4 regions of the Staphylococcus sp. Marseille-Q1834 genome follow, and region 3 is predicted to be linked to each of the others. Evidence: riboswitches for the same ligand, from Rfam matches in the RefSeq annotation. Region 3 holds a riboswitch; each other region holds the start of a gene.
The links. Region 3 has a riboswitch for thiamine pyrophosphate ahead of LIX58_RS05025 (long-chain fatty acid--CoA ligase). Riboswitches for the same ligand answer to the same signal wherever they lie in the genome.
Positions count from the first base shown of each region.

Region 1: linked by a shared signal. The riboswitch ahead of LIX58_RS00800 (ECF transporter S component) and the one ahead of LIX58_RS05025 (long-chain fatty acid--CoA ligase) in region 3 are both predicted to bind thiamine pyrophosphate.
Region 2: linked by a shared signal. The riboswitch ahead of tenA (thiaminase II) and the one ahead of LIX58_RS05025 (long-chain fatty acid--CoA ligase) in region 3 are both predicted to bind thiamine pyrophosphate.
Region 4: linked by a shared signal. The riboswitch ahead of LIX58_RS06705 (thiamine phosphate synthase) and the one ahead of LIX58_RS05025 (long-chain fatty acid--CoA ligase) in region 3 are both predicted to bind thiamine pyrophosphate.

Region 1 covers NZ_CAKASN010000001.1:133,156-136,372, reverse strand. The annotation lists gene LIX58_RS00805 (ABC transporter ATP-binding protein) at 1-796, opposite strand, end outside; gene LIX58_RS00800 (ECF transporter S component) at 809-1,384, opposite strand; TPP riboswitch at 1,471-1,571, opposite strand; gene graF (glycopeptide resistance-associated protein GraF) at 1,710-1,844, opposite strand; gene auxA (lipoteichoic acid stability factor AuxA) at 1,995-3,217, shown strand, end outside.
Region 2 covers NZ_CAKASN010000001.1:1,712,935-1,716,151, reverse strand. The annotation lists gene thiM (hydroxyethylthiazole kinase) at 1-165, opposite strand, end outside; gene thiD (bifunctional hydroxymethylpyrimidine kinase/phosphomethylpyrimidine kinase) at 158-979, opposite strand; gene tenA (thiaminase II) at 972-1,661, opposite strand; TPP riboswitch at 1,742-1,844, opposite strand; gene LIX58_RS08510 (transglycosylase family protein) at 1,937-2,680, opposite strand; gene LIX58_RS08505 (single-stranded DNA-binding protein) at 3,051-3,217, opposite strand, start outside.
Region 3 covers NZ_CAKASN010000001.1:997,724-1,000,940, forward strand. The annotation lists gene LIX58_RS05020 (acyl-CoA reductase) at 1-347, opposite strand, end outside; gene LIX58_RS05025 (long-chain fatty acid--CoA ligase) at 358-1,425, opposite strand; TPP riboswitch at 1,496-1,595, opposite strand; TPP riboswitch at 1,695-1,793, shown strand; gene LIX58_RS05030 (ECF transporter S component) at 1,895-2,467, shown strand; gene LIX58_RS05035 (DUF308 domain-containing protein) at 2,567-3,079, shown strand.
Region 4 covers NZ_CAKASN010000001.1:1,362,972-1,366,188, forward strand. The annotation lists gene thiS (sulfur carrier protein ThiS) at 1-110, opposite strand, end outside; gene thiO (glycine oxidase ThiO) at 94-1,209, opposite strand; gene LIX58_RS06705 (thiamine phosphate synthase) at 1,202-1,795, opposite strand; TPP riboswitch at 1,858-1,967, opposite strand; gene LIX58_RS06710 (MFS transporter) at 2,296-3,217, shown strand, end outside.

The DNA of each region.
Region 1 (3,217 bases), 860 kb from region 3:
TATTTTTTCCACGAATAATTTCACCATTTTTAAAATCTAATAATACTTCATTTTTATTAGGCGATAGTGATTTTGACTTTGGTGCGTGTGCCCAGGCATGAGGATGCCAAACTCCATATTCTGTAAGTAATGCTTCGCAATTTTGAAGTATGTAATCAGGTGTATCATCTGCGATAATTTCACCTTCGTAATTCATTAAAATAACACGGTCAACATATTCCCAAATATGTTCCACTTTATGTTCCACAATAAGTACAGTTTGATCTGTCCACAAATGGATTAGTTTTTTCCATAAATCTGCTGTAGCATCTACATCTAACATAGCAGTAGGCTCATCTAAGAAAAGTGTGTTCGCTTCTTGAAGAATTGTTTCTACTATTGCCAATTTCTGTTTCATACCGCCACTTAAGTGATTAACAAAGGTATCATCTGTAACATTTAAATCTACAGAAGCAAGGGCATTTTCAATTTGTTGATCCATTTCATGACGAGGCACTTGTTTATTTTCAAGTACAAATGCTAATTCTTCATATACTTTAGGCATACAAAATTGTGTGTCTGGGTCTTGAAAGATTACACCAGATTGTGAATCGATTTCTAATTCATCATACTTCATAGGAAGTTCAATAAGATTAGGAACGATTCCACTTAAAACATTAAGCAATGTGCTTTTACCAGATCCAGAAGGACCTAGTAAAAGCACTTTTTGTTTATCTTTAATTTCTATATTTAAGTTATCGAAAATTTTTCGATTACCATTTGGGTATTTTAGGCGTAAATTTTTAACTCTTAACACATGAATTTCCCCTTATAGGTTGTCGTAATCTTTTTGAGAAGCAGGGCGGAATAATTTGGTTACACCAGTTTGATCAAGTGCTTTAACAATTAACCAAGATAATATTCCTGAAAGTACAATTCCGCTAATTGCTCGGAAAACTATAAATAACACTAAGTTCCATGTAGCTACATCTTTTAAATAACCATAGTAATAATCAACTGGGAATGATATTAATGCAGTTGCTAAACCAGCTAAAGCAGCTACCATTAATGAACGTGATTTATATTTGAAAATAGCAAAAACAATTTCACAAGCTAAACCTTGTAAAACTGCGTAAACAATAGTCGGAATATCAAATTTCCCCATTACGATTGTTTCACCAGCTCCAGCAGCAAATTCAGCAATTAAAGCAATTCCTGGTTTAGGAATGATTAAATATGCTACTACAGCAGCCATGAACCATACACCATAAGTTAATTGCTCTAAATGAATCCCTGCTACTTGAGCAAAATTATATGGTAACCACCATAAGTTATAAATAATTGCAAATACAACAGCAATCAGCACCGTTACTAAGATTTCTGATAGCTTTAAACCTTTTGACATACTACTTCCTCCTAAAAAACGCACAACCCTCCGTAGAAAGTTGTGCGTGAATTTAAATAAAATGCATTATGTATGTATTACAATTATTTATATTAGCGACACTTTCCTACGCTAGCTTTTAACTAGATCAGGTTCAAAGGGTTCGAGGATACTCCTCATCTCAGTATACACACCCCTAGTGCGTTGAATATTTAATTTAACTTAAATGTATGACTTTTAAGAAATATTGTCAAGATGCTTTTAAATTTAAATATATTTTAAAGAAAAAATTGAAAAAATAAAAACTACCAGTCAATGAATAATTGACTGGTAGCAAAAAATTAAATTAATCTAAAGTATCTTGAACATCTTGCTTAGTTTGCTCTAGATCGTCAGTTTTTTCTTCTTTTTGTTCTTTTAATTTGTCTTCAGCTTCTTTAGCTTGTTCAGCTGCTGTTTTTTTAGCATCTTCGTTTGTCATCATACAACACTCCTCGTTGAATAATTGTTACATCTATTGTTTACCCAATAAAAAGTAGGTTAAACTTAAATAGGTCTAGAGAAGTATTTTATTTTTTTATTAAAGACAAGATGAAAATCTTCATATATAATAAATTTTGAGGTGAACAGTATGTCTTTTCTTAAGAAACACACCGAGATTATCTATAGTTATTTAATCGGTATCGTTTCACTCTTCACGGGTCTCATTATCCTAATCAATTTACCTTTAATTAAACAACTAAAAGATAAAAATAAAGCTGAATTAAGGATACATAATTTATGGGATTTTCTTAATGCATTCTTTAGTGAAATAATTAGAGTGATGAGTAGATTCATAGGCAACTTTCCTATTATTAGTGCAGTCATCATTATTTTGTTTGGTATTCTTTTAATGTTAATTGGTTATACATTATATAGAACTACGAAATATGATTACGACATCTCAATTTTCTTTTTAGTTATTGGAATTCTATATTTCCTTATTACAATTACATTAATGACGCAAGTATATGGTTTTTGGGCAGTGATTTTCGTCATTCCATTTGTTATCCATACAGGCTATATCGTCTATAAAGATGAACTTTATAGCGAAAATAGAAAAAGTCACTATCTATGGATTATTGTTTCATATGGTATTGCTTATTTAATTACTCAAATTTCTTTATACGGCAAAATTGACGCAAATGAAATTGCACCAATTGATATTTTAAGTGTAGATACTTTCTTCTTAGTGATGTGGCTATTAGCTCAAGCATCTATTTGGAACTTCTTATTCTTAAGAAGATCACTTCCATTAACTAAGGAAGAATTAGGGGAAGAAGAACCAGAATTATCAAGAACTACTAAAGGAAATGTATCGACTCAATCTAAAGTTCATTTCAAACAACTTCAAGATAAAACATCAGAATATGCACATAAGACGAGAAGAAGTGTAGACTTAGAAAAAATTAGATCTAAACGCGATAAATTCAAAAGTAAATTTAAAAATGTGTTTGATATTCAAGAAGACGATATTCCTAATTGGATGCGTCGACCTAAATGGATTAAACCAGCGTATGTAGAAATCTTCTGTGGTTTTGTTTTATTCTTATTTACATTTATAGAATTTAACAATCGAAATTCATTATTTGTGTCTGGTGAATGGCAATTATCGCAAACACAATATGTTGTTGAATGGGTAACATTATTATTACTAATGTTTATTATCATTATTTATATAGCTACTACATTCACACATTACTTGAGAGGTAAATTCTACTATTTACAACTCTTTATGATTAGTATTTTATTCTTTAAATTACTAACAGAATTCATTAACATTATGCTTCACGGTCTGCTTTTATCAATATTTAT
Region 2 (3,217 bases), 720 kb from region 3:
TGCACCTGCCACTTTATAAAACTCTTCAGCCTCTTCAGGTGCTTCACTCATTGCTGGGCTTGCGCCAATACTCAATAGACCATTAGCAGTAAAGTTTTTTACGACATCGTTGGTATAACAAACAACTAATGGATTTTCATTTCTTAATTTCTCTAAATTATTCATCATCTAATCCTACTTTCTTCATATAAGCAAAGTGGTTCACTGGACCACGACCTTGACCAATTTCAGGTGTATATTCAATACTTAGTGAAATAAATTCCTTAGCCTTTTTAACCGCTTCATAAATTGATTTACCTTTAGCAAGTTCTGCAGTTATTACTGCTGAAAATGTACAACCAGTACCGTGCGTATGTGGTGTATCAAAGCGTTTATTTTCAAATGTATAAACGTCGTCTTTAGTAAATAAGAAGTCTTTAGCGTTATTTAAATCAGCTGAATGTCCACCTTTAATCACTACACCCTTACTACCAATTTCATTAATAAAGATGTGCCCTGCTTTACGAATACTTTCTTCAGTATCAATTTTTAGACCAGTAATTTCTTCTGCTTCAGGAATATTAGGTGTTACAACGTCAGCTAATGGCAATAACGTGCTTTGTAAATGTTTTTTAGTAGCATCATCCATTAATGAATCACCACTTTTAGCTAACATAACAGGGTCTATCACGTATGGAATATCAGAATGTTGTTTTAAATATTCTTGTACAAGTTCCATTGTCTCATGCGTAGCAATCATACCTGTTTTAATTGCATGTGGTAATTCATCATCAAATACACTATCAAGTTGTTCCTTGACCCAACTTGTTTCTAAATTATGAATGTGTTGAACACCTTTAGTGTTTTGAGCCACAATACTCGTGATAGCAGCCATGCCATAGACACCACAAGCGTGAAATGATTTTAAATCTGCCATTACTCCAGCACCGCCTGATGGATCAGTGCCTGCTATTGTTAATGCAATTTTTGGTTTATTCATGTTCTTCTCCTCCAAAGTTCCATTGCTCATCTATGTAAGCCATATTAAAGAAATTACGTTCATGAATCGTACTTTGTAAGAAACTTTCTTTAATTTCTTGTTTCTCTTGATCGCTACAATTTTCAGTTAATTCATCTAACATACGATCAAAGACTTCGATTAAAGGACGCATTTCAGTACTATAAAAATCAAACCATCTAGCCGTAATGACATCTCTATTTAAATTTTGGTCTTCTAATGCCATTTTTGCTATGACTTCATAGACATATGGGCAAGGTGCCATAGCGGCAATTGTATAGGCTGCATTTTCATGAGCATAAGCATGATAATACATATGTTTGATGTAATGATCTCCACTCGGAGGCCATACTTTCTCACGAACAATTTCTTCGTACGGTTCGTTTATATAATCTGCTAAAATTTCATGTGCTTCTACTTCACCGTCTAACATAAATTCGATTTGCTCTACTAAAAATTTAACATCTGTCATAGAAGGCGCTTTAGGAATTAATAGTGCATACAAATTAGTAAATTCTTTTAGATATGAAGCATCCGCGCGTAAATATTGACGCACAGCTTGTTTAGGTAATTGACCTTTTAATAAATCTTGAATGAAACCATCTTTGTAAATTTGTTCAATAATAGGTTGTGCTGCTTCTTTTAACTCAGTTGAAAAGCTCATTATAATTCCTCCCTTAAATTAAAAAACTACATTTCAACGTATCAACGCAGAAATGTAGTCATCTTCAATAGAAGGTATGTAAAATTACATAACTACTTTCCTACGTTGGTACTAACCAAATCAGGTTATAAGGGTCTGAAAAAATCATCTCAGCCATAGTTTTTGGCTCCCCTAGTAGTTTTATTTTATTAATTTTACATTATCAAACAGTATATTATTTTTCAAATAAAAAACTGAGATGTTTCATTAATCGAAACATCTCAGTAAATATTAATTTATGCAGTTACCCATTGTGATGGGCCAGCAGTGTTGTAAAGTTTTACAGCTGCAGCATCTTGAACGTGTTCAGGTACTTGCGCTGGTGATACACCTTTATATTGAGCAGGTGCTACTGAATCCCATGTAGATTGTAAGAATTGGTATTTACCAGCTGCGCCTGAGCTTGGGTTGATAGCGTGAATATCGCCACCTGATTCACGTTGAGCAATTTGTTGTAAATGACCATTTACGTGTACTGAAGAACCATTTGAAGCTGTGTTGTTGCTTGTTGATGCTTGTTGTGGTTGTTGAGTTTGCTCAGTTTGTGGTGCTTGTTGAGTTTGAACTGGTTGTTGTTGATTAGATTGTTGTTGTGAAGCTACTGTTTCAGCTGATGTTTGGTTGTTAGAAGCTGAAGCTTGTTCACTAACATTTTGTTGTTGTGGTTGCTCAGTTTGAGTTGCTTGTGATGTTTGAGCTACTGGTGTAGATTGACCAGTTGTTTGACCTGTTTGAGCATAGTTCCAAACCCAATGCGTACCATTTGATTCAAAATGGTAAGTGAAACCATCATAATCAAATGTTATGTTATAAGCGCCTTCTTGGATAGGGCTATTATTTAATGATTGATCATTTGATTGAGCTAATTGTGCTAATTCAGCTTTATTAATTTGTGACTCACTTGCATCTGCGTGACCTGCATTACCAGCTGCTACTCCTAAGCCTACTGCTAATGTTGAAGCAATAATAGTCTTTTTCATAGTTTAAAAGTCCTCCTGTTTAATTTTTTTCCTAATCAAATTAATTACAGGTAATACTCTAACATCTGAAAAAGCGTCGCAGGTTACAGCCAAATAAAAAAAGAAGCCTCTTTTTTACATGGAAATTACAAGAAATGAGACCTTAAATTACTTCAAAATATTCATTCAACCCTTTCATGGCAGTTTTAAAGTGTTTACGTTAGCTTGTTATGTATGTAATATTCTTGAAATCTTTCAGATATTTATCTTAAAAATTAAGAACCTCTCCCCATTAATTTGAATTAATAAAGAGAGATTCTGAGTATAATTGAAAGATGTTATATATAAAATAGAGAAGATTGGAGTTAAAGTTTAGAAAGTTGATTTAATTTTAATTGATATTAATAATGTCTAAATTATCTAGGGGATAAGTGTCTTCCATAAATGAGCTATTTGAGAGAATTTCGTTGTTTTTTGATTGTGGGGACATAAATTTAATTGTTTCTACATATAATTCTGTTACAAAATGCGTTTGTCCCTCTTTTTCATACTTACGTG
Region 3 (3,217 bases):
AACTGCTGAAGTTCATATTTTCTGAAAGTAGTTAAGTATTTAGTAAATCCTACTTTAAGAATTTCTGAACTATAGCCAGTAATTTGAGGTATTATTTCATCAATACTTTTTCGCCATTTAGACTGTGAATCTAAAAAAATATGAATAGCTGTATCAATTAAATTAATAATTTTAGTAGTTGAATAATTTTGTAAATTTATTCTATTTTCTTTTATTTTAGAACAAACGAATTCTAATTGAGCTTTAGTCAAATCAGGTACTAAAGCAGTATAATTCTGAAATTTGATTTCTTTATAGCTTAATTCGTGACTGTCTATAAAAGGAACATGTCCTACTTTTAGCTTCATATGTATCTCCTTAATTTTTAGAATTTAAAAATTCTTCAACAGCTAATGAGCAACCTTTTGCTAATGCTCCTTCAGTTCTTCCATGTAAAATAAACCCTTCTTGAGTAGGCTCTCCAACATCTTCCATCATTATTGTTGCAACAGAATTATAGTTTGCTAAATCATAATGGATTAAAATACCTTTTTCATTATAAGCAACATCTTCCATGGTCATAGGGTTAACCACACGACTTCGACACCAATGAGGTGCGAATTTAATTGATGGAGAGGTTTCATTTCCTTTGTCATAAAATTGAGTACTTAACTCAGTGACGCCATACATATTAATACACATATCTTTTGGAATATTAAATAGATTTGATACTTTATCGTAAAATTCTTGTTGAGGTAGCTCTTTTGAGCGATTTTTGTAACCTCCAGTATCTAATACTCGGCTACCTACAGGTAATTTAAAAGCTAAATTATGCTCTTCTAGATATTCTATTAAGTGAACAATGCTGTAACTCGCTCCTAGTAAAGCAAACGGAGTTTTATGTGCTTCAGATTGTCTTAAAGCTTTAATGAGTTCAGAATATTGAATTCCATTTTTATCTATATAAGTAGCACTATTTACCGTTCCAAATGTTGACTTTGCAACTTCAAGGTAATGAGCTAATGAAGAATTCGGTAATTCTTGAGGAGTAGGGAATAATATAGACATTTCAATTTTACTACAATCTGAAAGGAACATTTTTTTGAAAAAGGAAGTCATAGCTAAATCATAAACATCTAAATCTTTATGGTAATTCTTACCTTTAATTCCGCTAGTAGTACCACTAGTCATATAGACAAATTGAGCTTCTTTAGGTGGTATAGCACTAAATGTTGCATGTTTGAAAGCATTAATTGGTACAGCTGGAATATCTTTCCAATCGTTAACTGTCTGAGGCGTTTTACCTTGAGATAAGCAAAATTTTTGATAGTCATGGTTTTCATTATATTGAAACTCAAATAGCTTTAAAGCAACTGTAGGGAAATCATTTGAGCTTCCATATTCAATAAATTGATAAATATACTGTTTGATTTGATCAAAGGTCATTTATATCTACTCCTTTATAATATAAAAACAGAGAGACACAATTATAGTGCTCCCTGCTTTAGTGGATATTATCTATCTAAAATCACTTTCCTACGTTGGTTTTAGCCATATCAGGTTCAATGGTTGAAGTTATCAACTTCTCTCAGCAAATAGCACCCATAGTGATATATAATTTTAGTCTTATTAATATTATATTGAAATGTGAATTAAATATCAAAACTAATTTTTGACAAAAAAATAAAAGAAAACTATATTTAAATTAAGGCAGATATAAGTACTAGGGGTGTTTTTAAACTGAGATGGAGCAATCCAAACCCTTCGAACCTGAACTAGTTAGCACTAGCGTAGGGAAGTATATATCAATAATAAAAATATATACTTTTTTATATGCGCAAACTATCTAGTTAGATAAGTTTGTGTTTTTTTATGTACTATTCTCTGCACAATTGTGTAAAGGAGTAAGAAAACGTTGAAAAAGTTAAGTCTGGCAGACATATTAGTTACTGTTTTAATTAGTTTTATTTTTGGATTAATTTATAAAGGTGTAGGATTAACTGTGGCAGCGTTAAAGCCTTTAGGACTACACTTAGATCAAATAGCCTATGGACTTTGGTTTATCGCTGCGGTTGTAGCATTTCTAATAATTCGCAAACCTGGTGTAGCTTTATTAGCAGAATTAGCTGCAGGAGCTGGGGAGACAATTTTATCAGGTGATATCAATATGTCTATATTATTACATAGTTTAGCTCAAGGCTTGGCATGTGAAATTATATTTTTAATTTTTAAATATAAATCTACTAAACTAGCAGTGGCTATGTTAGCTGGTGCAACTGCTGGAATATTTACTATACCAGTTGATTGGTTATTCAATTATTTGGGAGAGTTAGCAACTTGGAATATAATTTTGCTGTACACGATTAGAATTCTAAGTGGAACATTTTTGTCAGGTGCATTTGGATATTATATTGTAAAAGCACTAGAAAAAACAGGGGTGACGAATCTATACCGAAGTTCCACTAAAGATGATATTGATGCATTATAAAATATATCACTTTAATATTTAAGTATTATTTATTGTTACCAAGTTATAACTTGACTATACTTAAGTTATTGTTTTTGTTAGTTGGAAGGAGTTATTATATTGTCACAAAACAACGGCAAATTGAAATGGTCAAGTTTGATTATGGGAACGTTGCTCCTTATAGTAGCAATTATTATATTTAGCTATCCTGTAAAGAACTTTTATACATTAACTTGGTTAATCGGTTTATTTATTTTTATTAACGGTATCATCCAACTGTTATTCAGACGCGCGACGAAAGCGTTAGCTGGAGGCGGTACAGGTTTAATCATTATTATTGGTATTATCGATATCATTTTTGGGTTATTAGTAAAGTTTAACGTAGGCGCAAGTTCTGAATTCTTCGTCTTCATGTTCGCAGCATGGTTTATTGTAAGTTCAACTATTGGTTTATTTACAATCTCTCATCAAAATCGCTTACGATTTTTATCTATTATTGTCAATATACTAGGTCTTATTTTAGGAATTCTCTTACTATTTAATCCAATGATGGGTATGATCTTCGTATCATTAATGATTGCCTTCACATTCGCAGTACTAGGCGTCACTTATGTTATTGATGGCCTAGCTTAGTAGAGTCTAAAAAGCTATTTTCTCAGTATTTGGGGAAATAGCTTTTTTAAATAGGTGGCTATAATGCTCTTTTTTAAAAAAGTGAATTTAAAAATAATAAGTATTAAAATGATAATTAAGAAAATAAATTTCAGGAGG
Region 4 (3,217 bases), 370 kb from region 3:
TTATGCTCGACGATGACACGTTCAGGGTCTAATTCAAGTGAGTGAAGCACTTGAGTAATCGACTGTTCTGCGTCGAATGTGAACGCATCACCATTAATGATACACTTCATTATTTGACCTCCTTGAAACATTAAATGACTCATAATTGCGTGGTTTAACACCAGTAAATAGCCAATTCGCAATATCACGGCCTATGACAGGTGAAAGTAAAATACCGTTACGGTAATGACCTGTAATGACGTATAAACCATCATCTATACGATCCATGATAGGCAATTCGCCATCAGTATAAGGGCGCACGCCAGACCATTGCTTAATGACTTTACCTTGTGCTAATTCAGGAATGCGTTCATTCGCGTATTGGTGTAGCCATGAGACACCTTGATTGGTATTGCCGACAGAATAATTATCAAACTCACTTGTCGCGCCAATAAGGAAACGATTAGGTTGTTTCGGCACGATATAGCAACCATTCGTCATAAATATCGTTTCTTTTAAATCTAAGTCGTCATGTTCAATCAATAATACTTCGCCTTTAACACCAACTACTTTACGCGGAAGTTGGTAGCGCTCTAATAATTTCGAAGTCCAAGCTCCTCCAGCGACAATCACTTTCTTAGCAACTAATTGACCTCTTGATGTAGATACTTCGTAATAGCCATTTTGACGTTCAACGTTAAGCACTTCAGTTTGATAATAACGATGAATATTACGTTGCTGTAGTGATTTGAAAAGTGCTTTCGTATAATGGTTCGCATTGATTTGTCCATCATTTGGAATGTAAATTGCCATTTCACTTGATGTGACATGACCATGCGTTAAATCAATTAAATCTTCTTCAGATAATTCCACTACACTAGGGTCCATGGAACTTAAGAATTCATATTGCTGTCTTAAACTTTCAACATCTTCAGGGCGATTCGCCACTTTGATTAATCCCGATGACTGATATTGAATATCGATACCTGTTTCATCTTGCAAAGCTTCGCACAGTTCTGGGAAAAGTGAGCGCGATTCGAGCGCAAGTCTAAATAAATCATTATCTTCAGTAAATTCATTTTGTGCACCTAGCATACCGCCTGCTTTGTAAGAAGCATGTTTACCAGGAACATCTCTATCGACAATAGCGACATCCATTTGTGACTGACTTAAATGTCGCGCAATAGACATGCCAATCACGCCTGAACCTATAATAAGAACGTCATGCATCTTTCAACCACTCCTTTCGTAACTGTTCGATTTGTTGTAAAGATGCGTTCATAAAGAAAGAAATTGCACATATACCAGTAAACCCTTTAGGTAATTGGTGAATCGTTTCTTTAGTGATGCCACCAATAGCATAAATAGGAATCGGCAAACGTAAAACGTCATTGACCTCTTCTTGTGAACGTGGCTGTTGATTTGGTTTAGAAGGCGTTGTGAAAATGTGGCCATAAAACACATAATCAAGACCATGTTCATAAGCTTGCTTCACAGATTCTTTAGAATGGGTCGACATACTGACTTCGACATGAGGGTATCGTTGTTTGTAATCAAACGCAGTCTTATCCATCTCACGACAATGTAATCGTGAAAGGCTCAATGATTCTAGTAACTTAACATCACTATGAATGATTACTTTCTCTTTTGGAAAGCCTGCATCTAAAAGTTGTGTGATGAAGTTAAATAACGCTTTACGTGACATAGGGGTACGAAAAAGTAGTCCGTCTATCCCTTCAGCTATAGCTAAGAAATGCTGTAAATCTTCGTCTGTTAAATCTTTGTAAGTCGTTATTGCAATAAATATATGCCTCACCCCTTGAACAATAAAAAACGCTATTACCCTCGTAGGGAAATAGCGTTTAGCTCAACTTTACGATATCCTTTACGCCACTTTCCTACGCCAGTACAAACTGGATCAGGTTCCAGGAATTATAAAGTTCGTTCTTTACTCTCAGCCTTAAACAAAGGCACTTCCAGTGGATGATAAATTTTATTCATTTATAAATTAATTAATAGCGTTTCAGTTCAATTTCATTTTACAGTTTTTCTGATTAGAGTTCAAATCTTAAATAAAAATAAATATGACACTACTTTTCGAAAAGTAGTATAACAACACAAACAAGCGCAATTTAATAAAAAACTTTTGTAAAGATATTGTAAACGTTTGCAATACCTGGTAATATGATAAAAAATAAGTGATTAAGCCTATCATGACAGGGCTTGAAAGGTGGAAAGTGATTAGAGCAAAAGGGAGTCTTCATGATTAATAGACAACATAAAAAGAATCAACAAAAAAGGAAAGTAGGAAAGAATATGGTTCAAAGACAAAGGAAAAGTAATGTCCGTTGGATGTTCGCATTACTATTTTTTATTATCGGAGTAATTGCATATATGGATAGATCGAATATCTCATATATTGCACCACAAATGATGCAAGATTTACATATGAATAAACAGCAATTTGGTTTATTAGCATCCTTCTTCTCATTAGGATATGCATTAATGCAAGTACCTTCAGGTATGTTAGCTGAAAAGTTTGGTCCACGTAAAATGATTACTATCGCATTAGTATGGTGGAGTGCTTTTACAATTTTTACAGGAATGATTAAACATCACGGTTTATTATTCTTAGTGCGTTTCTTATTTGGTGTAGGGGAAGCACCAATGTATCCATCAAATGCAGTTTTCAACTCAACATGGTTTGCGAAAGATGAAAAGGGAAGAGCATCTAGTGCATTATTAGCAGGTTCGTATTTTGGACCAGTACTAGCACCAATTATTACTATCGCCATTGTAAATGCATTTAATTGGCAAGCTGTCTTTTATATTTTTGGTGCGGTTGGTGTCTTAATTGCGATTTTATGGGGAATCATCGCAAAAGACCTTCCAGAGCAACATCGTATGGTTAACGAAGCGGAAAAACATTTTATTATGCAAAATCGTGACTTAGTTCAAACTAGCAAATCTTTACCACCATGGAATCAATTCTTCCGTCGCGTAAGTTTCTATGCTATCGCAGGTCAATACTTTGTAGTTCAATTTATTATTACATTATTCTTAATTTGGTTACCAACATACTTAACAGAGCAATATCATGTAGAGTTTAAACATATGACAATCAGTTCATTACCTTGGTTTATTATGTTTATCTTAATTTTATCTGCAGGTGCCATTTCAGATAAAATTTTACGTAGTGGTCAATCACGCTTTGTATCAAGAGGATTAATTGCGATTG